One region of the Enterobacter sp. E14S genome, then DNA from elsewhere that is predicted to be linked to it. Evidence: predicted binding sites of a transcription regulator. Region 1 holds the regulator's gene; each other region holds the start of a gene.
What was found. The regulator Fur, encoded in region 1, represses iron uptake genes when iron is present. The targets are predictions, from matches to a motif close to ATAATAATGAGAACNACTATCAA.

Region 1 (7,658 bases):
ACACCGCTGTATGAGATTAAAGGCAAGTAATCGCTCCTGAGTAGAGTCATGCCTTAAGCGGCGGGGGATATCCTCCGCCGCTTTTTTTGCAGCAAAAGCCCCCATTATTTTCTTCAGAGACGTTTTAAGGGTTGTCACTACGTCCGGCTTATAAGATCATATGCCGTTATACGTTGTTTACGCTTTGAGGAACCCACGATGAGTGAGGCAGAAGCCCGCCCGAGTAACTTTATTCGTCAGATCATCGATGAAGATCTGGCCAGTGGTAAGCACACCACAGTTCATACCCGTTTCCCGCCGGAGCCGAACGGCTACCTGCATATCGGGCATGCGAAGTCCATCTGCCTGAACTTTGGCATTGCGCAAGACTACAAGGGACAGTGCAACCTGCGTTTCGATGACACCAACCCAGTAAAAGAAGACATCGAATACGTTGAGTCCATCAAGAATGACGTGCAATGGCTGGGCTTCAACTGGTCTGGCGATATCTGCTACTCCTCTGACTATTTTGATCAGCTGTACGCCTACGCGGTTGAACTGATCAACAAGGGTCTGGCGTATGTTGACGAACTGTCTGCTGATGAAATCCGTGAATATCGCGGTACGCTGACCGCGCCGGGCAAAAACAGCCCGTTCCGCGATCGCAGCGTGGAAGAGAACCTTGCGCTGTTTGAAAAAATGCGTGCCGGTGGCTTCGAAGAAGGCAAAGCGTGCCTGCGTGCCAAAATCGACATGGCGTCTCCGTTCATCGTGATGCGCGATCCGGTGCTGTACCGCATTAAGTTTGCGGAACACCATCAGACCGGCAACAAGTGGTGCATCTACCCGATGTACGACTTTACCCACTGCATTAGCGATGCGCTGGAAGGCATTACGCACTCCCTGTGTACGCTGGAGTTCCAGGACAACCGTCGTCTGTACGACTGGGTTCTGGACAACATCACCATTCCTGTACATCCGCGCCAGTACGAGTTCTCTCGTCTGAATCTGGAATACACCGTGATGTCCAAGCGTAAGCTGAACCTGCTGGTGACCGACAAGCACGTTGAAGGCTGGGATGACCCGCGTATGCCAACCATCTCGGGTCTGCGCCGTCGTGGTTACACTGCCGCCTCTATTCGTGAGTTCTGCAAACGCATCGGCGTGACCAAGCAGGACAACACCATCGAGATGGCCTCCCTTGAATCCTGCATTCGCGAAGATCTCAACGAAAACGCCCCGCGCGCGATGGCCGTTATCGACCCGGTGAAGCTGGTTATCGAAAACTATCCGCAGGGTGAAAGCGAGCTGGTCTCCATGCCTAACCATCCGAACAAACCGGAAATGGGTAGCCGTGACGTGCCGTTCAGCGGTGACATCTGGATTGACCGCGCTGACTTCCGCGAAGAAGCCAACAAGCAGTACAAGCGTCTGGTGCTGGGTAAAGAAGTGCGTCTGCGTAATGCCTACGTCATCAAAGCCGAGCGCGTAGAGAAAGATGCGGAAGGGAATATCACCACCATCTTCTGTTCATATGACGCTGAAACGCTGAGCAAAGATCCGGCGGATGGCCGCAAGGTGAAAGGCGTGATTCACTGGGTGAGCGCTTCCCACGCGCTGCCGGTAGAAATCCGTCTGTACGATCGTCTCTTTAGCGTGCCTAACCCAGGTGCAGCGGAAGACTTCCTGGCGACCATCAACCCGGAATCTCTGGTGATCAAGCAGGGTTATGCGGAGCCTTCTCTGAAAGCCGCTGAAGCGGGCAAAGCGTTCCAGTTCGAACGTGAAGGTTACTTCTGCCTGGACAGCCGTTACAGCACGGCGGAAAAACCGGTATTCAACCGTACCGTAGGTCTGCGTGATACCTGGACGAAGATCGGCGAATAATATTGCTGGTCTGGTCAATGAGAGACAAACGCCGCACCATGCGGCGTTTTTTTATTTAACGATCAGGGTATTAAGACAGGGCCTAAAGAGGCGTGATAAAAATATCAGGTCAATGAGGTGCTACTTATTTTTCAAAAAAAAAGTTTGTGTCATTACGAAAATTAAAAAGGTTATAAAAAAAGGAGAATGTTCCACGTCTAGTCACTGAAATTCCTGATAATTCCCCGCCATTCCTCGCCTCACCGCAAATGTTACAAAGCACTACTAATTATGTGCACTTCGTCATAATCCTGACTTTTGTCCGCTAAAAAGCATTGATAATTCGCGTCGCGAAAAATAACCTAAAGACGGTAGTTAATTCGAGGGTATTTAAAACTACCCCTGACCATTTGGTCTTTTTTATTTACGCCGCTTCAGGCGTTTTAATTCGTCAAAGAGGAATAATCTATGCGTACGTTCAGTGGCAAACGTAGTGCGCTGGCGCTGGCTATTGCCGGTGTGACAGCAATGTCGGGCCTGGTGGTGACACCAGAGGCGAAAGCGGCAGGCTTCATCGATGATTCTACCCTCACGGGCGGTATTTATTACTGGCAGCGTGAACGTGACCGTAAAGACGTCACCGAAGACAAATACAAAACCAACCTTTCTCACTCCACCTGGAACGCCAACCTGGACTTCCAGTCAGGCTATGCCGCGGATATGTTCGGTCTGGATATTGCTGCGTTTACCGCGATTGAAATGGCGGAAAACGGCGACAGCGCCCACCCGAACGAAATTGCCTTCTCCTCCAGCAACAAAGCCTATAAAGAAGACTGGTCCGGCGATAAGAGCGGTATCAGCCTTTACAAAGCCGCAGCAAAATTTAAATACGGTCCGGTTTGGGCGCGCGGTGGTTATATTCAGCCAACTGGCCAGACTCTGTTAGCACCGCACTGGAGCTTTATGCCGGGTACCTATCAGGGTGCGGAAGCCGGGGCGAATTTTGACTACGGTGACGCGGGGGCGTTGAGCTTCTCCTATATGTGGACCAACGAGTACAAAGCGCCGTGGCACATCGAAATGGACAAGTTCTACCAGAACGATAAAAAAACCAAAGTTGATTACCTGCACTCGCTGGGCGCGAAGTACGACTTCAAAAACGATCTGGTGCTTGAAGCGGCATTTGGTCAGGCACAAGGCTATGTCGATCAGTACTTTGCCAAGGCCAGCTACAAATTCGATGTCGCGGGTAGCCCGCTGAGCACCAGCTACCAGTTCTACGGTACGCGCGACAAGGTCAGCAACGGTGGCGTCAACGACATTTATGACGGCACCGCGTGGCTGCAGGCGTTAACCTTCGGCTACAAGGTCGGTCAGGTTGATTTACGTCTGGAAGGCACATGGGTGAAGGCGGAAGGGCAGCAGGGCTACTTCCTGCAGCGTATGACCCCGACCTACGCCTCCTCCAACGGTCGTCTTGATATCTGGTGGGATAACCGCTCTGACTTCAACGCCGACGGCGAGAAAGCGGTCTTCTTCGGCGCCATGTATGACCTGAAAAACTGGAACCTGCCTGGCTGGGCGGTGGGTGCTTCTTACGCTTACGCCTGGGACGCAAAACCTGCCGATATGGCCACGCCGGACGCATACTACGATCCCAACTATCGCCTGAAAGAGTCTTCCTACAGCCTCGATGCTATCTATACACTGCAGGATGGCCGCGCGAAAGGCACGATGTTCAAACTGCACTTCACCCAGTATGACAACCACTCCGATATCCCGAGCTATGCGGGCGGTTACGGCAACATCTTCCAGGATGAACGTGACGTGAAATTCATGGTTATCGCCCCATTCACCATCTTCTGATGAACGCACCGGCGGGCTGAGTCCCGCCGGTATGGAGACTGCACATGATGAAAAAAATCGTAATCGTCGCGCTGCTGGCATCAGGGCTGGTGGCGTGTGCTCAGAATCAGGCGCCGAAAGAGGACTCCCGTCTGAAGGAGGCGTATAGCGCCTGCATAAATACTGCGGAAGGATCGCCGGAGAAAATTCAAGCCTGTCAGAGCGTGCTGAACGTGCTGAAGAAAGAGAAAGCGCATGAGCAGTTCGCGACGCAGGAAAACGTCCGCGTGATGGATTATCAGGCCTGTATCCAGGCGCGTAAAACCGGTAACGATCAGGAAGTGGCGAAGCGTTGCGACCAGATTTGGAAAGAAATACGAAGCAATAACAGTAACTAATTCGCTGTTATCATGCCCGCTGGCGCAGTGCCAACGGGCTTTTTTAGGCAAAAAAAAGCCAACCTTGCGGCTGGCTCAGAGTATGAATACTGATTATTTCGCGTCGTGCGCGTGATCGTCTTCGCGGCAGTCGCCTTCAGCGCAGTGACCGTAAAGGTACAGGCTGTGGTTCGTCAGGCGGATGCCATGACGCGCCGCGATTTCACGCTGGCGCGCTTCGATGGAATCATCGCTGAATTCAATGACCTTGCCACAATCGAGGCAGATCAGGTGATCGTGGTGCTGCTGCTGGGTCAGTTCGAAAACGGATTTACCGCCTTCGAAATTATGACGGGTAACAATGCCCGCGTCATCAAACTGGTTCAGCACGCGATAGACGGTAGCCAGCCCAATCTCTTCACCCATGTCGATAAGACGTTTATAGAGGTCTTCCGCACTGACATGGTGATTGTCTGGACCCTGAAGCACTTCAAGGATTTTTAACCGAGGAAGCGTAACTTTCAGGCCAGCCTTCTTTAATGCGGTATTGTTGTCAGTCATGCGGAATCTGTCCTGTTGCTAAACGATTCACTTCTGTAGGAAGTGACAGAAAATGCACCCGGGATAATGCGTCTCATTATAGAACTGCCATGGCTAAATGAAAACTGCAAGTCTCAGGCAAAATATGCTTATAAAAACGTGGTATCACCAACAAACTTGCTCAATGGAAAACCACGTTTTATCAGGGAGACATTGTACAGGTCTGGGCGAAAAAGTTAAAAGATTGTAGCGATTAATTTAATCGGTTTGACCTGGAGCATGGGCGCAACCGCAGTTGCGCCGCGATAAAATCAGGCGTTCAGAATATCGTCCAGGTGCAGTTCTTCACGGATCTGCTTCACCCACTTCTCAACACGCTCTGCGGTCAGTTCTGGCTGACGGTCTTCGTCGATGGCCAGGCCTACGAAATGATCGTCATCGGCCAGGCCTTTAGACGCTTCGAAGTGGTAACCGGCGGTCGGCCAGTGGCCTACGATAACCGCGCCGTTCGGCTCAATGATATCGCGGATGGTGCCCAGCGCGTCACAGAAGTATTCGGCGTAGTCTTCCTGATCGCCACAGCCAAACAGGGCGACCAGCTTACCGTTGAAGTCCACTTCTTCCAGCGTCGGGAAGAAATCATCCCAGTCGCACTGGGCTTCACCGTAGTACCAGGTTGGGATACCCAGCAGCAGAATGTCATAGCCTTCCAGATCTTCTTTGCTGCTCTTGGCGATGTCATGCACATCAGCAACGTCTTTACCGAGCTGTTTTTGAATGTTTTTTGCGATATTTTCGGTATTGCCGGTATCACTGCCAAAGAAAATGCCGATGATTGCCATGAGTAAAATAACCTCTTGAAACTTAATAGTATGGTGGCGCAATTTGGCCACGGATAAGGGCAATAATAGCAGAACTGGCAACCCTGCGGAAACAGCTATCGCGCAGGACTGCACTCTGTGCTACATGAAAAGGGCGATAAAGGGGATTTTCAGACTTATGCCTGGCTGCGTAACGTCTCAAGCTGGACGAGCAACATCTCTTCAATGAGCTCGCTGCGGCTGATATTTCGCGCGTCAGCCAGCTCGTTCAGCGCATCGACGGCGTCGGCGTTAAGCTTCAGTTCGACACGCTTAAGCCCACGATTTTTATCGCGTTTAAGCTGGTTGCGTTTATTGATACGCAGCTGTTCATCGCGCGAAAGCGGATTCGTCTTGGGTCGTCCCGGGCGACGCTCATTCGCGAACAGATCTAGTGTCGTACGGTCCGTTTGTTCTTTGGCCATGATTCTGAGACTTCGGGGGAAACACGCCGCCCTGCTAATGCCCGGGCGATAAGCGCGCCATCATACATCACCAAAAACGGCACGCCAACGACTGGAAGCCCGCAGCCTTCCAGTCGCTTTTTTTTTAATCAATTTGCAGTATCAGCAAGATAGCGGCGAATGGCGCGCAGCACAGCATCCGGTTTTTCCGCATGCACCCAGTGCCCTGCACCGGCAATCACGTGCGCGCGAGCCTGCGGGAATTGGGCCAGCAGCGTGTCGCGGTACGCGTCGGTAACGTAAGGCGAGTTGCCGCCGCGAATAAAGAGAGTAGGGTGTGGCCAGGCGGGGACGGTTTCCCAGCCGACGATGTTATTGTACTGATCCCAGAGCACCGGCACGTTAAAACGCCATTGCCCGTCAACAAACGACTTCAGCAGGAACTGCACGACGCCTTCTTCATCAAGATGTTCACGCATGACGGCAGCCGCCTGTTGGCGCGTCGCGACACCCGATTCGGTGACCGCATTGATGGCGGCAAAAATCTCGTCGTGACGACGGACGTCGTAATCCACGGGCGCAACGTCAATCACCACCAGGCCGCTAATACGGTCCGGGGCCAGTGCCGTCAGGGCCATCACCGCTTTGCCACCCATTGAATGCCCGATGAGGGTCACCTTTTGCAGGTCTTGGGCATCCAGCGTATCCAGCAGATCCTGCGCCATCGCCGCGTAGGTCATCTCGTCGGAACGCCCGGAAAGACCATGATTGCGCATATCGACCTGTAAAATATCGTGGTCGGTAACCAGATCGCGCGCCAGCACGCCCAGGTTATCCAGACTACCAAAAAGCCCGTGAACCAGTACGATGGGAGAATTATTGTTCGGCGATTGTGCAGTTTGCGCTCGGGTATTCAATTTCATGGCAAAGTTCTTTTTTTACGTATGTCAGGTTAGGGTATCATGTTGACCATTCTGCCGCCCGGCTGCAAGGTTCCAGTTTAATCTGACTTTTGCGGCCAACCTGGTTTGACGCTATCCGCTGTTGGGATTTGACCTTATAATCCCAATGACTTGTATTCAGATAAGATATCGCACTGGATTAAGATGAAAACAATCGAAGTTGATGACGAACTCTATCAGTATATTGCCAGCCAGACGCGGCATATCGGGGAGAGCGCGTCCGACATTTTACGGCGCATGCTTAAAATTTCCGCCGCTTCACAGCCTGCTACCCCAGTCACCAAAGATGTCGTGTCTCAGCCGAGCGTTGTTGCACAAGCAAAACCTGCCGTGACGCCGGCAAAAGATAAAGTGCGCGCGATGCGCGAGCTGCTGCTCTCCGATGAATACGCGGAGCAGAAAAAGGCCGTTAACCGCTTTATGCTGGTGCTGTCTACACTTTACTCACTGGATAACAAAGCGTTTGCTGAAGCGACCGAGTCGCTTCACGGCCGTACTCGCGTCTATTTCGCGGGCGACGAGCAGACGCTGCTGCAAAATGGCAATCAAACCAAACCCAAACATGTTCCTGGCACCCCGTACTGGGTGATCACCAATACCAATACGGGCCGCAAGTGCAGCATGATTGAACACATCATGCAGTCCATGCAGTTCCCGGCGGAATTGATTGAAAAGGTTTGCGGTACAATTTAACCCTTGCATCAGAAGGACCCGGTAATGGCAAATCACAGCCGTGCAGGCCAACCTGCACAACAAAGCGATTTGATTAACGTCGCTCAGCTGACCGCGCAGTATTACGTGCTGAAACCGGTCGTGGGCAACGCA
Region 2 (7,658 bases), on a different contig from region 1:
TTTTGCCAGCAGGGCAGGGATGGAGCTGCCGTCCAGGCCGTAGCCGGACAGACGCGTTGGCACGCCCAGACCTTCAAAGAAGCTGCGGGTCGCTTCGATAGCGGCATCAATCCGCGCATCGTCGGAACCCTCGGTGATGTTCCACACGCGCTCGGCGTACTGCAGCAGCTTGGCACGCTTGGTGTCGCGTTTTTCGTTCCACAGCGCAGGTAGCACAACGGCCAGCGTCTGAGCGTGGTCAAGACCGTGCATTGCCGTCAGCTCGTGGCCCAGCATGTGGGTTGCCCAGTCCTGCGGCACGCCAGCGCCGATCAGGCCGTTCAGCGCCTGCGTTGCGGCCCACATTACGTTGGCGCGAACGTCATAGTTTTCCGGCTCTTTCAGCGCTTTCGGGCCGTCTTCGACGAGCGTCAGCAGAATGCCTTCCGCGAAGCGATCCTGAATTTTGGCATTCACCGGATACGTTACGTACTGCTCAACGGTATGAACAAAGGCGTCGACCACGCCGTTCGCCACCTGACGCGCAGGCAGGGTGTAGGTGTAAACCGGGTCCAGAATAGCGAACACAGGCTGAACGTGTTCGTTCATAAAGGCCTGTTTGTCGCCGGTGGTTTTGCGGGAAATCACCGCGCCCTTGTTGGATTCAGAACCGGTCGCTGGCAGGGTCAGCACGGAGCCCATCGGGATGGCGCTTTTAATATCGCTGCCGCGGGTTTCCAGGATGTGCCACGGATCGATGCCGTCAGCGTAGTGCGCAGCCGCCGCGATGAATTTGGTGCCGTCCAGCACGGAGCCGCCGCCGACGGCCAGAAGGAAGGTGATGTTCTCTTCGCGAGCGATTTTCACCGCGTTCATCAGCGTTTCGTAAGACGGGTTTGGCTCGATGCCGCCGAACTCACGCACGTCCAGACCGTCCAGGGCGCTATATACCTGATCCAGCACGCCGGTTTTTTTCACGCTGCCGCCACCGTAGGTGATCAGTACGCGGGCGTCAGCAGGGATCTGCGCGCGCAGATCGGCGATAGCGTCTTTACCAAACAGAATGCGGGTTGGGGTGTGAAGGTTAAAGTTGTTCATTGCTCGTTCCCTTTAGTGGGTGAAAAACCGTGGTGGCGCAGAGGGCTACCTGATGCTGCACATTGTGGCCGTCCGGGGTTATCCTCTCAATGCACATTCCTGCCGATGTCTTGCCCATTTCTACAGAGCGCTGGAGAAAGCGCGGAAAAGCACGCACACTGTCAACGTCGGAAACCGTACCCGGAGTAACGTAATATGAACCGTGAAGCGATCTGCCATCAGCTCACTGCGCAGATTAAGAGACTGATAGATAACGAAAATGGCGTCAGTGGCCTGCTTCCTGACATTCGCCTGCTTTATGGCACGCAGCCCGGGACGCGCACGCCGGTCATGTACCAGCCGGGCATCGTTTTTCTCTTCTCGGGCCATAAAATTGGCTATATCAACGAGCGCGTGTTCCGCTACGACACCAATGAATATCTGCTTCTGACGGTACCTTTACCCTTCGAATGTGAAACCTTCGCGACAGAGGCCGTTCCGCTGGCCGGTATTCGCGTCAACGTCGATATTCTTCAGCTGCAGGAGCTGCTGATGGATATTGGCGAAGACGAATTCTTCCAGCCGTCTATGGCGTCGAGCGGGATTAACTCGGCGACGCTGTCGGAAGAGATCCTCTGCGCCATTGAACGTCTGCTGGACGTGATGGAAAGGCCGCTGGACGCGCGCATTCTGGGCAAACAGATCGTCCGCGAAATTCTCTACCACGTGCTGCTGGGCCCGGGCGGCGGAGCGTTACTGGCTCTGGTGAGCCGACAGACCCACTTCAGCCTGATAAGCCGCGTGCTCAAGCGTATCGAAAGCCAGTACACGGAAAACCTCAGCGTCGACCAGCTGGCGGCAGAAGCGAACATGAGCGTTTCGGCGTTTCACCATAACTTCAAGTCGGTAACCAGCACCTCGCCGCTGCAGTACCTTAAAACCTACCGGCTGCATAAGGCGCGGATGCTGATGATCCACGACGGCATGAAGGCCAGCGCGGCGGCCATGCGCGTCGGGTATGAAAGCGCGTCGCAGTTCAGTCGGGAGTTTAAGCGCTATTTCGGCGTCACGCCGGGAGAAGATGCATCACGCATCCGAACCATGCAGGGAGCTTAGGCTTTTTTCCCTCTCCCCTATGGGGAGAGGGTCAGGGTGAGGGGATCAGGCGCTGCAGTACTTTTTCTTGATCACCACCGCAATCGTCCCTACCAGCCCTGCCACCAGCAGGAAAATCGGCAGGATCATCAGGAAGGTCATTACCTGATCTTCGTGATGTTTCACAAACGGGATCATGTTCAGCGCATAGCCGAGCGTGGTGACCACACCCACCCACAGCAGGGCGCTCAGCCAGTTGAAGAACTGGAAGCGGCGGTTTGACAGACCGGAAATACCCGCCATCGTAGGCAGAAGCGTGCGAACAAACGCGAGGAAACGCCCCGCCAGCAGTGCCAGCAGGCCGTGGCGATCGAACATGCAGGTCGCACGCTGATGATATTTATGGGGCAACTGCGCCAGCCAGCTTTTTACCACGCGCGTGTTTCCAAGCCAGCGGCCCTGCAGATAGCTCAGCCAGCAGCCCAGGCTCGCGGCGGAGGTGAGGATAACCATCGTGGGCGTAAAGTCCATGACGCCTTTGCCAATCAAGGCCCCGGCAAGTAAAAGCAAACTGTCACCGGGTAAAAACGAGGCTGGCAGTAATCCATTTTCCAGAAACAGCGTTGCGAACATCACAAAATAGACGACGCCTATGACGTGAGGATCCGCCAGGGCGGCAAAATCATGTTGCCAGAGCGCCGCGATAATATCTTGAATAACAGCCATGGACTTTCCTGTGGAACAGCAGATATAGCGCTATTGTACTCCCTTATTCGCCCGTCGGGTTTGATCCCGGGCGCAACTCAAGCAGACTTTTCTCATTGCCGTGTCCACAAAAGCGTCCAGGGAGTACATTTTCAGCCAGCACTCTACACGATACGCTCGAACCCTGCTGCTAAATCGGCAATCAGATCGTCAACGTTTTCTAAACCGATATGCAGTCGAATCAGGGTGCCGCTGAAGTCCACTTCACCGCTGGGGCGCAGAGCCGCAACCTGTTCCGGCTGGTTAGGCAGGATCAGGGATTCAAAACCGCCCCAGGAGTAGGCCATGCTGAAGAGGGTAAAATTATCCAGATAGCTCGCCAGCTCGTCGTTATTCAGCCGTTTTTTCAGTACGAACGAGAACAGACCGCTGCTGCCTGTAAAGTCACGCTGCCAGAATTCGTGGCCTTTACTGCCCGGTAACGCGGGATGATTCACGCGCTCAACCTGCGGATGCTGCGCCAGCCATTCGGCCACCTTCAGGCTGCTTTCATGGTGCTGACGCAGGCGAACGCCCAGCGTGCGGATACCGCGGCTGGTCATGTAGGCCGTGTCTGCATCCACCATCTGGCCCATCAGGTAGGCATTTTCACGCAGCTGCTCCCAGCAGCGCGCGTTGGAAACCGCGGTGCCAATCATGCCGTCAGAGTGGCCTATCAGGTACTTCGTCGCCGCCTGAATCGAGATATCAATGTCGAATTCCAGCGCTTTAAACAGCACGCCCGCCGCCCAGGTGTTGTCGATCATCACGATCGCCTCTGGCGCTTTGCTGCGCACGGCTTTCACGATAGCCGGCACGTCGTGAACTTCCATGGTGAGCGATCCCGGAGATTCCAGGAACACAATGCGCGTGTTTGGCTGAATAAGTTCGGCAATGCCTTCACCAATCAGCGGGTCGAACCAGCCGGTCGTTACGCCGAGCTTGCTGAGGATTTTGGTGCAGAAGTCCTGGCTGGGCTCGTAGGCGGTGTTGGTCATCAGGATATGGTCGCCCTGTTCCACAAACGCCAGAATGGTGTTGGCGACCGCCGCCGCCCCGCACGGGAACAGCGCGCAGCCCGCGCCGCCTTCCAGCTCGCACATCGCTTCCTGAAGAGAGAAATGGGTTAGCGTGCCGCGACGGCCATAAAACAGCCCGCCTTTCGCGCGATTGCGCGTGGCGATTTTTTTCTCCTCTACGGTATCAAACACCAGCGAGGAGGCTCGTTGAATCACGCTGTTGACCGATCCCTGCGTATATTTTTTGCTGCGTCCTGCCTGTACCAGCGTGGTATCAAGATGCTTCTTTGTCATGTTCGCTAACCCTGTTTTTATACGTCTGGACGTCCAGACTACCACGATTGGAAAAAACTGCACCCCGAGGCTTATCGAATAAGCAGAAAATATTAGCAAAAATTCGCATAAGAAATTTTTACTGCGTAAGCGCAAGGAAAGTGAGCGAAAATTACGGCACCATGCAAATACTAATGAGAACTACTATCAATTCGACGACGTTTTGATATTATTACGCTCAGATTTTGTGATTTGCGTCCTGGAGATACAGAGTGGGTAATAATTTGATGCAGACGGATCTCTCCGTTTGGGGCATGTATCAGCATGCTGACATCGTGGTTAAGATTGTGATGATCGGCCTGATTCTGGCGTCCGTTGTCACCTGGGCTATTTTCTTCAGCAAAAGCGCCGAGCTGCTTTCACAGAAGCGTCGCCTTAAGCGGGAACAGCAGCAGCTGGCCGAAGCCCGCTCTCTGGATCAGGCTGCAGATATGACCTCATCCTTCCACGCGAAAAGCCTGACCACCCTGCTAGTGAACGAAGCGCAGAACGAGCTGGAACTCTCCGCTGGCAGTGAAGATAACGAAGGCATCAAAGAACGTACCGGTTTCCGCCTGGAGCGTCGCGTTGCGGCCGTTGGCCGACACATGGGACGCGGCAATGGTTATCTGGCGACCATCGGCGCGATCTCACCGTTCATCGGTCTTTTCGGAACGGTCTGGGGCATCATGAACAGCTTTATCGGTATCGCGCAGACCCAAACCACCAACCTGGCGGTCGTGGCGCCGGGTATCGCAGAAGCGCTGCTGGCGACGGCAATCGGTCTGGTTGCCGCTATCCCGGCGGTGGTCATCTACAACATCTTCGCGCGTATGATTGGCAGCTACAAAGCCACGCTGGGTGACGTTGCCGCGCAGGTTCTGCTGCTGCAAAGTCGCGATCTCGACCTGAACGCCAGCTCGGTTAAGCCGGTGCACGCGGCGTCTAAACTGCGCGCAGGTTAAGAGTATGGCGATGCGTCTAAACGAAAATCTGGACGATAACGGCGAAATGCATGAAATCAACGTGACGCCGTTTATCGACGTCATGCTGGTTCTGCTGATTATCTTCATGGTGGCCGCCCCGCTGGCGACGGTGGATGTGAAGGTCAATCTGCCCGCCTCTTCCAGCCAGCCCCAGCCGCGCCCGGAGAAGCCTATCTACCTGTCGGTGAAAGCGGATAAATCCATGTTCCTCGGGAACGACCCGGTGACGGCCGACTCGGTCATCCCGGCGCTGGAGCAGCTTACGGGCGGTAAGAAAGACACCACGGTCTTCTTCCGCGCGGATAAAACCGTTGATTATGAAACCATGATGAAGGTAATGGACACGCTGCATCAGGCGGGTTACCTGAAGATTGGACTGGTCGGCGAAGAGAAAGCGGCCTCGAAGTGATAAAGAAGCTGGCGAAAGCCGGCTTTTTTTATGCCTGTCGGTTTATGCGTTTTTATTATCCGTCGGTGCGGTAGAAGAGGGGGCCAGCGCGTCCTCATCAAGCGCCACGCAGGTGACGTTTGAGGTACGGTACTCACCGTCGGACAGCTTGCGCGTCAGACGCAGGGTGGCGATTTCTCTGGCAAGCAGATACTGATAATTGGCCTCAAGACGTCCCAGAAGCTTCTCTTTCAGCTCGGGGCGCTGCTCTATGATAGCGTTCATCACGGCACCGTAAATTTCTTCTTTGACCTGTAGCGGATAAATTTCACGGCGATTCTGCCATTTCAAACGAACCAGCGTCGCCGGGATCGATACCAGGTCTTGCGTAATACGCGTCATCTCGTCATTTTTTGTGTTTCTTAGTGCGTCGAGATTTTGCTTTAAGATAAATTCATCACTTTTTTTATCATCTAAAGTCAAATAAACGTCGTTGTTTTTAACTTCTTTCACGTTAATCTTCCCCCAGGCTATAAAAGATTGGGTTGTTTTTTTCGCGCGTAATTAAATTAAGCCAAATTTCATTGCCCGCTTCATTAATTTCTTCGGTTTTCTCGGTCATTATTTGACTTAGTTTCTGGGCATCTATTTCACCCTCGGCCTGCAGGTCATTCAGCAGGTGGACAAAGGCTTCAATTTTTATGGCGCGAAATAAGCGGTCTTTTATATGGCGATCGTGCTCTTCCAGCAACATATTTCGGGATTTGCCAGTTCGGGAAACACCAATTAATATATCGGGCTCGAAATCAGAGAGCTTTCTTTTCCCCTGAGTGAAACTGGCCTCTTTTTCTGCTTCCGTCGGTTGCTGTTCCACAGGCGTAATGTGGTACTTAGCCGGGACGAGATAGTCGGGCAGCATTTTTAATTTCCTTTATTTTCAACAGGGTGGGGTTGGTAAAGGCGTGAGATTCGTTGACAATATCATGAGGCAAATTTAAAATCAAAAAAAATGGAGCCAACCCATGAACAGCATCTTTTTTACGGTCATCACATTACTATTACTGACCGCTGGTGTGCTTTTATTGATGCAGGAGTTCAATAAAACGAAAGTGTCGAAAGACACCAGTGAACCCCCGCAACCTGAACTGATGACAAAAGAGGAAGGGGAAGACCATTTCTCTGTATTGATGAACTCCGTTACGCCTGTCTGGTACTGGCGGGTAAACCACGAATATATCGACTTTTTACACGCGACAATTAAGCGCATGAAAATGTCGGAAATTAATGACACGCCTGGACTGTTTGAGGCGCAGCGTCGCTGTAGCGATCTGAATTCAGCAGTCTATAAATATTATGACAATATTAAAAAGCGCTGTCTTAACGGCGAGAAGGTCTCTTATTCCGATCTGGACGTATTAAATTTGCGTCAGTGTTTTCGCGAGTTCAGCCTGGAAGCCTATCCTGAACTGGTGGCGCTTGTCTGGCCGGAGTACGCACGTCCCGAGGTTAACCCGGACAACGTCTGAGTGACGTACCGTTGAGTTATTGCAAACAGTCAGCGCCGTTGAGATATACTGGGCGCTGGTTTCTTTTGCAAACAGGACTCTATGGAACGCTTTTTTGAAAATGCCATGTACGCCTCCCGCTGGATACTGGCCCCCGTCTATTTTGGCCTCTCGCTGGCACTTATCGCGCTGACGATTAAGTTCTTTCAGGAAATCTGGCATGTTCTGCCGAACATTTTTTCTATTGCCGAAGCGGATTTGATTCTGGTTCTGCTGTCGCTGGTGGACATGACCCTGGTGGGCGGGCTGCTGGTGATGGTGATGTTCTCCGGCTACGAGAATTTTGTCTCCCAGCTCGATATCGACGAGCGTAAAGAGAAGCTCAGCTGGCTGGGCAAAATGGATGCTTCGTCGCTGAAGAATAAAGTGGCCGCGTCGATAGTGGCAATCTCCTCTATCCACCTGTTACGCGTTTTTATGGACGCGAAGAACGTGCCGGATAACAAACTGATGTGGTACGTCATCATCCACCTGACGTTTGTGCTGTCTGCGT
Region 3 (7,658 bases), on a different contig from region 1:
TTGAAAGAAGCAGAACGCACCGCGCCGAAATATGCCTCACGCGAAGACTGCGTGGCGGAGTTTGGTGAAGGTCAGTGCCAGCAGGCACCGGCTCAGGCAGGCACCGCACCTGAAAATCAGGCGCAGGCGCAGTCCAGCGGCAGCTTCTGGATGCCGCTGATGGCAGGCTACATGATGGGTCGCCTGATGGGCGGCGGTGCGGGCTACCAGCAGCAGCCGCTGTTTAGCTCGAAAAACCCGGCCAGCCCGGCTTACGGTCAATATACCGATGCCAGCGGCAAAGGCTACGGCGCAGCGACCCCCGGCCGCACAGTGACCGTACCGAAAACGGCAATGGCGCCGAAGCCTGCGACGACCAGCACCATCACCCGCGGCGGTTTTGGTGAATCGGTGGCGAAGCAGACCAGCATGCAGCGTAGTGCGACAGGCACCTCCTCTACTCGCTCAATGGGCGGCTGATCATGGAACGAGTCAGTATCATCGAGCGCCCGGACTGGCGCGAAAAAGCCACAGAGTACGGTTTTAACTTCCACACCATGTACGGCGAGCCGTACTGGTGTGAAGACGCCTATTACAAGCTCACGCTGGCTCAGGTGGAAAAATTGGAAGAGGTGACGGCCGAGCTGCACCAGATGTGCCTGAAGGTCGTGGAAAAGGTCATCGACAGCGACGAGCTGATGGCAAAGTTCCGCATTCCGAAGCACACCTGGGGCTTTGTGCGCCAGTCGTGGAAAACGAATCAACCTTCGCTTTATTCTCGCCTGGATCTGGCGTGGGACGGCAAAGGCGAGCCTAAGCTGCTGGAAAACAATGCCGATACGCCAACCTCTCTGTATGAAGCGGCGTTCTTCCAGTGGATCTGGCTGGAAGACCAGGCCAATGCCGGAAACCTGCCGGAAGGCAGCGACCAGTTTAACAGCCTGCAGGAAAAGCTGATTGAGCGTTTTGCCGAGCTGCGCGAACAGCATGGCTTTAACCTGCTCCATCTCGCCTGCTGCCGCGACACGGAAGAAGACCGTGGCACGGTTCAATATCTGCAGGACTGCGCCGCCGAAGCGGAAGTGGCGACCGAGTTTCTCTATATCGAGGATATCGGCCTGGGTGAAAAAGGTCAGTTTACGGATATGCAGGACCAGGTGATCGGCAACCTGTTCAAGCTATACCCGTGGGAATACATGCTGCGCGAGATGTTTTCCACCAAGCTGGAAGATGCTGGCGTGCGCTGGCTGGAGCCGGCCTGGAAGAGCATCATCTCTAACAAAGCCCTGCTGCCGATGCTCTGGGAGATGTTCCCGAACCACCCGAACCTGCTGCCAGCCTATTTTGCGGAAGATGATTACCCGCAAATGGAGAAATACGTCGTTAAGCCGATCTTCTCCCGCGAAGGCGCAAACGTCTCGATTATCGAAAACGGCAAGACGCTGGAAGCGGTTGAAGGGCCATACGGCGAAGAAGGGATGATCGTCCAGGAGTTCTATCAACTGCCGAAATTTGGCGACAGCTATACCCTGATTGGCAGCTGGCTCATCAACGATCTGCGGCCGGGATTGGCATTCGCGAAGATCGCGCGCTGATCACGCAGGATCTGTCACGGTTTTATCCGCACATCTTTGTCGAATAGGCCGCGGCTGATGCCCTCACCCCGAGCCTCTCCCACAGGGAGAGGATGCAAACACTAAAAACGGCAACCTGAGGTTGCCGTTTTGCTTTTATTATCCCACCTGTACCGAAAGCATACTCAGACTACCCATCTCAATACCGTCGACCGGGATCGTAACCGGTTCCTGACCATCCCACGCGCCAAGAACGTACAGCAGCGGCAGGAAGTGCTCCGGCGTCGGGTTAGAGAGCGAACCGCCTTCGTGATCCAGATAGTTCACCAGCGGATGCTCTTCAGCCGGGCCTTGCCAGGCCAGGTTCGCTTTGACGTAGTCGTTAAAAGAGGTTGCCCACGGGTACGGCGTGTTCTCACCGTGCCAGCGTGCGGTACGCAGGTTATGCACCACATTGCCGCTCGCCACCAGCATGATGCCTTCATCACGCAGGGTTGCCAGCTTACGCCCCATCTCCAGATGCCAGGCCGCCGGTTTAGTGCTGTCGATGCTCAACTGCACCATCGGGATATCCGCGTCAGGATACATTTTAATCAGCACGCCCCAGGAGCCATGGTCAAAGCCCCACGCTTCTTTATCCAGCGTCACAGGGACAGGTGCCAGCAACTCTACCAGCTTTTGCGCCAGCTCAGGCGAGCCGGGGGCCGGATAATGCGTGTCGTACAGCGCCTGCGGGAAGCCGCCAAAATCATGAATGGTTTTTGGCGCTTCCATGGCGGTCACGCCTGTCCCACGGGTAAACCAGTGCGCAGACACCACCACGATCGCTTTCGGACGCGGCAACGTCTCGCCAAGATGACGCCAGGCGCGGGTATAGACGTTGTCTTCCAGAACGTTCATTGGGCTACCGTGGCCTAAAAACAGGGCTGGCATACGGGAAGAAGTCATGGTGATATCCTTACAGAAGGTGTCAATTTAATGGTGCTACATTACGCGCAATCCGGCAAAGATGAACGCAGATAAGCGTGAAGATCATCATCAGGAAATTTGAATGTAAGGAATGTGTAAAGCCGGGTTTTAACCCTCGCTTTGCCAGAAATGAATCATTTATATTAATGAGAATCATTATCAAAAGGAGCAATGCATGTCAGTCCCCCTGATCCTGACCATACTGGCGGGCGCCGCGACCTTCATCGGTGCGCTCCTCGGCGTGCTCGGCCAAAAGCCCTCTAACCGCGTACTGGCCTTCTCACTGGGCTTTGCTGCCGGGATCATGCTGCTCATCTCCCTGATGGAGATGCTGCCTGCCGCGCTGGGCACAGAAGGCATGTCTCCGCTGCTGGGCTACGGCATGTTTGTCTTTGGCCTGCTGGGATACTTTGCCCTCGATCGGATGCTGCCGCACGCGCATCCGCAGGATTTAATGCAGAAAAACGTGACGCCCATGCCGCGCAATATCAAGCGTACCGCCGTGCTGTTAACGCTTGGCATCAGCCTGCACAACTTCCCGGAAGGGGTCGCCACCTACGTGACGGCCAGCAGCAATCTTGAGATGGGCTTTGGCATCGCGCTGGCGGTCGCCTTACACAATATTCCTGAAGGACTGGCCGTCGCCGGACCCGTGTATGCCGCAACGGGATCGAAACGCACCGCGGTGTTCTGGGCGGGCATTTCCGGGATGGCCGAAATCCTTGGCGGCGTACTGGCCTGGCTGATCCTCGGTAGCCTGGTCTCTCCGGTAGTGATGGCGGCGATTATGGCCGCGGTAGCCGGGATCATGGTTGCGCTTTCGGTGGATGAACTGATGCCGCTGGCGAAGGAGATCGATCCTAACAACAACCCCAGCTATGGCGTGCTGTGCGGAATGTCGGTGATGGGATTAAGTCTGGTTCTGCTGCAGACCGCAGGAATTGGGTAAAAAACGCCGGGACTTCCCGGCGTTTTTATTATCAGCTGGCTTTGCGCTCGTGCGCCTGGCGATACTCAACCAGATCTTCAATCGTGACCACCGGCATGTTGTGCAGGCGGGCAAAGGTGATGCACTCCGGCGCGCGCGCCATGGTGCCGTCATCGTTGGTCAGTTCGCACAGCACGCCAGCAGGTTTGAAGCCAGCCAGCGTCACCAGGTCGATCGTCGCTTCGGTGTGACCACCGCGGGTCAACACGCCGCCCGCCTGCGCACGCAGTGGGAAGACGTGGCCTGGACGGTGCAGATCGGATGGCTTCGCACCATCAGCAATCGCTGCACGTACGGTGGTCAGACGGTCAGCCGCAGACACACCGGTGGTCACGCCATGCGCAGCTTCAATGGTCACGGTAAAACCGGTACCAAAGGCGCTGGTGTTGTTTTCGACCATCATCGGCAGCTCGAGCTGCTTACGACGATCTTCGGTAATACACAGGCATACGATGCCGCTGCCGTGACGGATGGTCAGCGCCATCTGTTCAACGGTCATGTTTTCGGCGGCGAAAATCATGTCGCCTTCGTTTTCACGGTTTTCATCGTCAAGCACCATCACACCGCGGCCTTCGCGCAGTGCATCCAGTGCATGTTCAACACGTTGAGTTGAAGTGCCAAAAGAGGAAAGTAGCGTCTGATTCATGGTAAAAAAACCTCATTAACATTATGGTTACCAGAATCAGGGCAGTCTTAGGAGCGCCGTATAAGCGGCAAAAAGATAACGTGAGCGGGCCCATGCCCGACTTGATCGTTACTCTCTCCCATCCGGACTCTAACCGTCGGCCCCGGAATTACACCGGATCTGCTGACCTTTGAGTATTCACCCAAAGCGCTCGCGGGCTTTCAGCGTCACGCTGATTTACCGCCGGTGGGGAATTTCGCCCCGCCCTGAGAATAAGCGAGATAACTATAACGCTATTGATTATCCTGGGCAATGCATAAGCATCAAACAATTTTGTTTACCCCGGGCATGACGCGCTACAATGGACACTAACACTTTTCCATCAAGGGAAACGCCAATGATTGACCCGAAAAAAATTGAGCAGATCGCGCGTCAGGTTCATGAATCTATGCCAAAAGGCATTCGTGAATTTGGTGATGACGTAGAAAAGAAAATCCGCCAGACGCTGCAGGCGCAGTTGGTTCGCCTTGATTTAGTCAGCCGCGAAGAGTTTGACGTGCAGACCCAGGTTCTGCTGCGCACCCGCGAGAAGCTGGCGCTGCTGGAACAGCGTCTGAACGAGCTGGAAAACCGCAATGCGCCGGAAGAAGTGAAGCCGGCACCGGCCATTCCTCCGGTGGATGACCAGGAGTAAGTGCGGCCTGTTGTGCCCGGTGACGGCTACGCCTTACCGGGCCTACATGAACACGTAGGTCGGGTAAGCGAAGCGCCACCCGACATAAAAAACGGGCCAGCTGGCCCGTTTTTTTTACTGACTGTCCTTCTGGATCTTCTTGATGATGTTGGTGGTTGAGCACCCGTCCTCAAAGTTGAGCACCATCACCTCGCCGCCGTTGGCCCAGACCTCTTCGCTACCCGCGATTTGCTCCGGCTTGTAATCCCCACCTTTTACCAGCAGGTCCGGCAGAATACCGGCAATCAGGCGCTGCGGGGTATCTTCTTCAAACGACACCACCCAGTCCACCGCTTCCAGCGCGCCAAGCACAATCATACGCTGCTCGAGCGGGTTCACCGGACGCGTTTCGCCCTTCAGGCGTTTCGTCGATGCATCGCTGTTAACCGCCACAATCAGGCGATCGCCCAGCTTGCGCGCGTTCGCCAGATACGAAACGTGGCCCGCGTGCAGAATGTCGAACACGCCGTTGGTCATCACGACTTTTTCACCACGCTTGCGCGCGGCGGCGACGGCCACCTTCAGCTCGTCTTCGGTCATAACGCCAAAACCGGTATCCGCACGACCGCGCACCGCGTTTTCCAGCTCGATTGGCGAAACGGTTGAGGTACCCAGTTTACCCACCACCACGCCCGCCGCGGCGTTAGCGAAGTAGCACGCCTCTTCCAGCGAGTTTCCTGCTGCCAGCGTCGCCGCCAGCACGCCGATCACCGTATCACCGGCACCGGTCACGTCGTACACTTCCTGCGCCTGGGTTGGCATATGCAGCGGCGCTTTGCCCGGCTGCAGCAGCGTCATCCCCTGCTCGGAGCGGGTCACCAGCAGCGCGGACAGCTCGAAGTCAGCAATGATCTTCATGCCGCGCTCAACCAGTTCGTCCTCGGTTTTGCACTTACCCGCCACCGCTTCAAACTCGGAGAGGTTTGGCGTCAGCAGCGTCGCGCCGCGATAGCGCTCAAAATCGGTGCCTTTCGGGTCGATCAGCACCGGCACGCTGGCTTTGCGCGCCAGCTGAATCATCGTCTGCACGCTCGCCAGCGCGCCTTTGGCGTAGTCGGACAGCACCAGCGCGCCGATATTGCCCAGCGCCTGGTTGATACGCTCGTGCAGTGGCTCGGGGTCAACGCCTTCAAAGCCTTCTTCAAAATCGAGTCGGATCAGCTGCTGGTTGCGCGACAGCACGCGCAGTTTCGTAATCGTTGGGTGGGTCGGAACAGAGACGAAATCGCACTTCACGTTCACGTCCGCCAGCGACTTGCTCAGCGCGCGCGCCGCATCGTCGATGCCGGTCAGGCCCACCAGACGCGAGTGCGCGCCCAGAGAGGCAATGTTCATCGCCACGTTTGCCGCGCCGCCGGGACGCTCTTCAATGGTGTCGACCTTAACCACCGGTACCGGTGCTTCCGGAGAGATGCGGCTGGTAGGCCCATACCAGTAGCGATCCAGCATCACATCCCCAACAACCATTACCCCAGCACGTTCAAACTCTGGCAGTGTTACTTTCATTCCTGACTCCAGAAAGATTCACAATTTGCGCGCGATAATATCACACTTGATTTGTTACGCACGGTTCCACCAGCCACTTCTGCCAGCTGGCCGTTACCTGAGCACGTTCATGAGCAAAACAGTCCAGCGCCACGTGCCCCGGCTGCTCCTGCAGCGCCAGATGATGAAGCTCATCGCGCAGCGTCGTGTAGGCGCGGGTTAAGGCCTGCGCCTCCTGCTCGTCCATGATGTCGTTTTGCGCCAGCAGTTCCAGAATGCGCACGTTATCGGACCAGCGCGTCAGCTTCGGCTTGTCGTGGGCGTGCAGCAGCACCAGATACTGGGTGATGAACTCAATATCGGTAATCCCGCCCTCATCGGCTTTAATATCAAAGCGATCGCGGTGTTTATTGCCGAGATGCGCGCGCATTTTCTCGCGCATTTCGCGCACTTCCGTTTGCAGCGTGCTGCCATCACGCATGGTGGTCATAACGTCCTTACGGATGACGTCAAACTGCGTTTTGAGCTGCGGATCGCCATACACCACGCGAGCGCGCACCAGCGCCTGATGCTCCCACGTCCAGGCTTCATTCTTCTGGTAATCGGCGAAGGACTCCGTCGAGGTCACCAGCATGCCCGCCGCGCCGGACGGACGCAGTCGCGCATCCACTTCATACAAAATGCCCGACGAGGTGCGGGTACTGAACAGGTGCATGATGCGCTGCGCCAGGCGAAGGTAGAACTGGCGCCCGTCAATTTCACGCTCGCCGTCGGTCATTACGTCAACCGGGCAGTCGTGCAGGAAGATTAAATCCAGATCGGAGCTATAGCCCAGCTCCCAGCCGCCAAGCTTGCCGTACCCCACGACCGCAAAGCCGCGTCCTTCACGTTCGGCCAGGTGTTTCGGCTGGCCGTAGCGCGCCACCATCTGCACCCACGCCTGATGGACCACCGCGTCGATGATCGCCTCAGCAAGCCAGGTTAAGTGATCGCTCACTTTCATCACCGGCAGCGTTCCGGCGATGTCAGCCGCCGCCACTCGCAGCATCTGCGCCTGCTTAAACTGACGCAGCGCCTCCAGCTGTTGCTCTTCGTCCTCTTCCGGCACGCGCAGCAGATACTGACGCAGCTCGTCCCGGTAGGCATCCGTCGCCGTGGGCTGATACAGCGTGTTCGGGTCGAGCAGTTCATCCAGTAGCAGCGGGTAACGCGCGAGCTTGTTGGCCACCATCGGCGACGCGGCGCAGAGCGTAATCAGGTGCTTCAGGGCCCCCGGAAACTCGCTCAGGAGTTCCAGATACGTGG

Region 2: a site for Fur is predicted at 4,376-4,398, ahead of exbB (tol-pal system-associated acyl-CoA thioesterase). Genes of this name have one in related genera too.
Region 3: a site for Fur is predicted at 2,663-2,685, ahead of zupT (zinc transporter ZupT). Genes of this name have one in related genera too.

The regions. Positions count from the first base shown of each region.
Region 1 is NZ_JBVODQ010000003.1:466,871-474,528, reverse strand. Features, by position in the region: gene nagE (N-acetylglucosamine-specific PTS transporter subunit IIBC) at 1-30, shown strand, start outside; gene glnS (glutamine--tRNA ligase) at 199-1,866, shown strand; gene chiP (chitoporin ChiP) at 2,314-3,711, shown strand; gene chiQ (ChiQ/YbfN family lipoprotein) at 3,759-4,088, shown strand; gene fur (ferric iron uptake transcriptional regulator) at 4,182-4,628, opposite strand; gene fldA (flavodoxin FldA) at 4,919-5,449, opposite strand; gene ybfE (LexA regulated protein) at 5,605-5,892, opposite strand; gene ybfF (esterase) at 6,021-6,794, opposite strand; gene seqA (replication initiation negative regulator SeqA) at 6,978-7,526, shown strand; gene pgm (phosphoglucomutase (alpha-D-glucose-1,6-bisphosphate-dependent)) at 7,551-7,658, shown strand, end outside.
Region 2 is NZ_JBVODQ010000008.1:73,041-80,698, forward strand. Features, by position in the region: gene yqhD (alcohol dehydrogenase) at 1-1,077, opposite strand, end outside; gene ACZ6J2_RS16195 (AraC family transcriptional regulator) at 1,273-2,172, shown strand; gene yghB (DedA family general envelope maintenance protein YghB) at 2,218-2,877, opposite strand; gene metC (cystathionine beta-lyase) at 3,021-4,208, opposite strand; gene exbB (tol-pal system-associated acyl-CoA thioesterase) at 4,460-5,191, shown strand; gene exbD (TonB system transport protein ExbD) at 5,196-5,621, shown strand; gene ACZ6J2_RS16220 (cytoplasmic protein) at 5,664-6,113, opposite strand; gene ACZ6J2_RS16225 (hypothetical protein) at 6,115-6,519, opposite strand; gene ACZ6J2_RS16230 (ESA_00282 family adhesion-associated protein) at 6,623-7,126, shown strand; gene ACZ6J2_RS16235 (TIGR00645 family protein) at 7,208-7,658, shown strand, end outside.
Region 3 is NZ_JBVODQ010000008.1:31,672-39,329, reverse strand. Features, by position in the region: gene ACZ6J2_RS16045 (DUF1190 family protein) at 1-459, shown strand, start outside; partial or broken gene ACZ6J2_RS16040 (glutathionylspermidine synthase family protein) at 462-1,621, shown strand; gene ygiD (4,5-DOPA-extradiol-dioxygenase) at 1,713-2,501, opposite strand; gene zupT (zinc transporter ZupT) at 2,698-3,471, shown strand; gene ribB (3,4-dihydroxy-2-butanone-4-phosphate synthase) at 3,503-4,156, opposite strand; FMN riboswitch at 4,263-4,413, opposite strand; gene ubiK (ubiquinone biosynthesis accessory factor UbiK) at 4,533-4,829, shown strand; gene hldE (bifunctional D-glycero-beta-D-manno-heptose-7-phosphate kinase/D-glycero-beta-D-manno-heptose 1-phosphate adenylyltransferase HldE) at 4,944-6,374, opposite strand; gene glnE (bifunctional [glutamate--ammonia ligase]-adenylyl-L-tyrosine phosphorylase/[glutamate--ammonia-ligase] adenylyltransferase) at 6,415-7,658, opposite strand, start outside.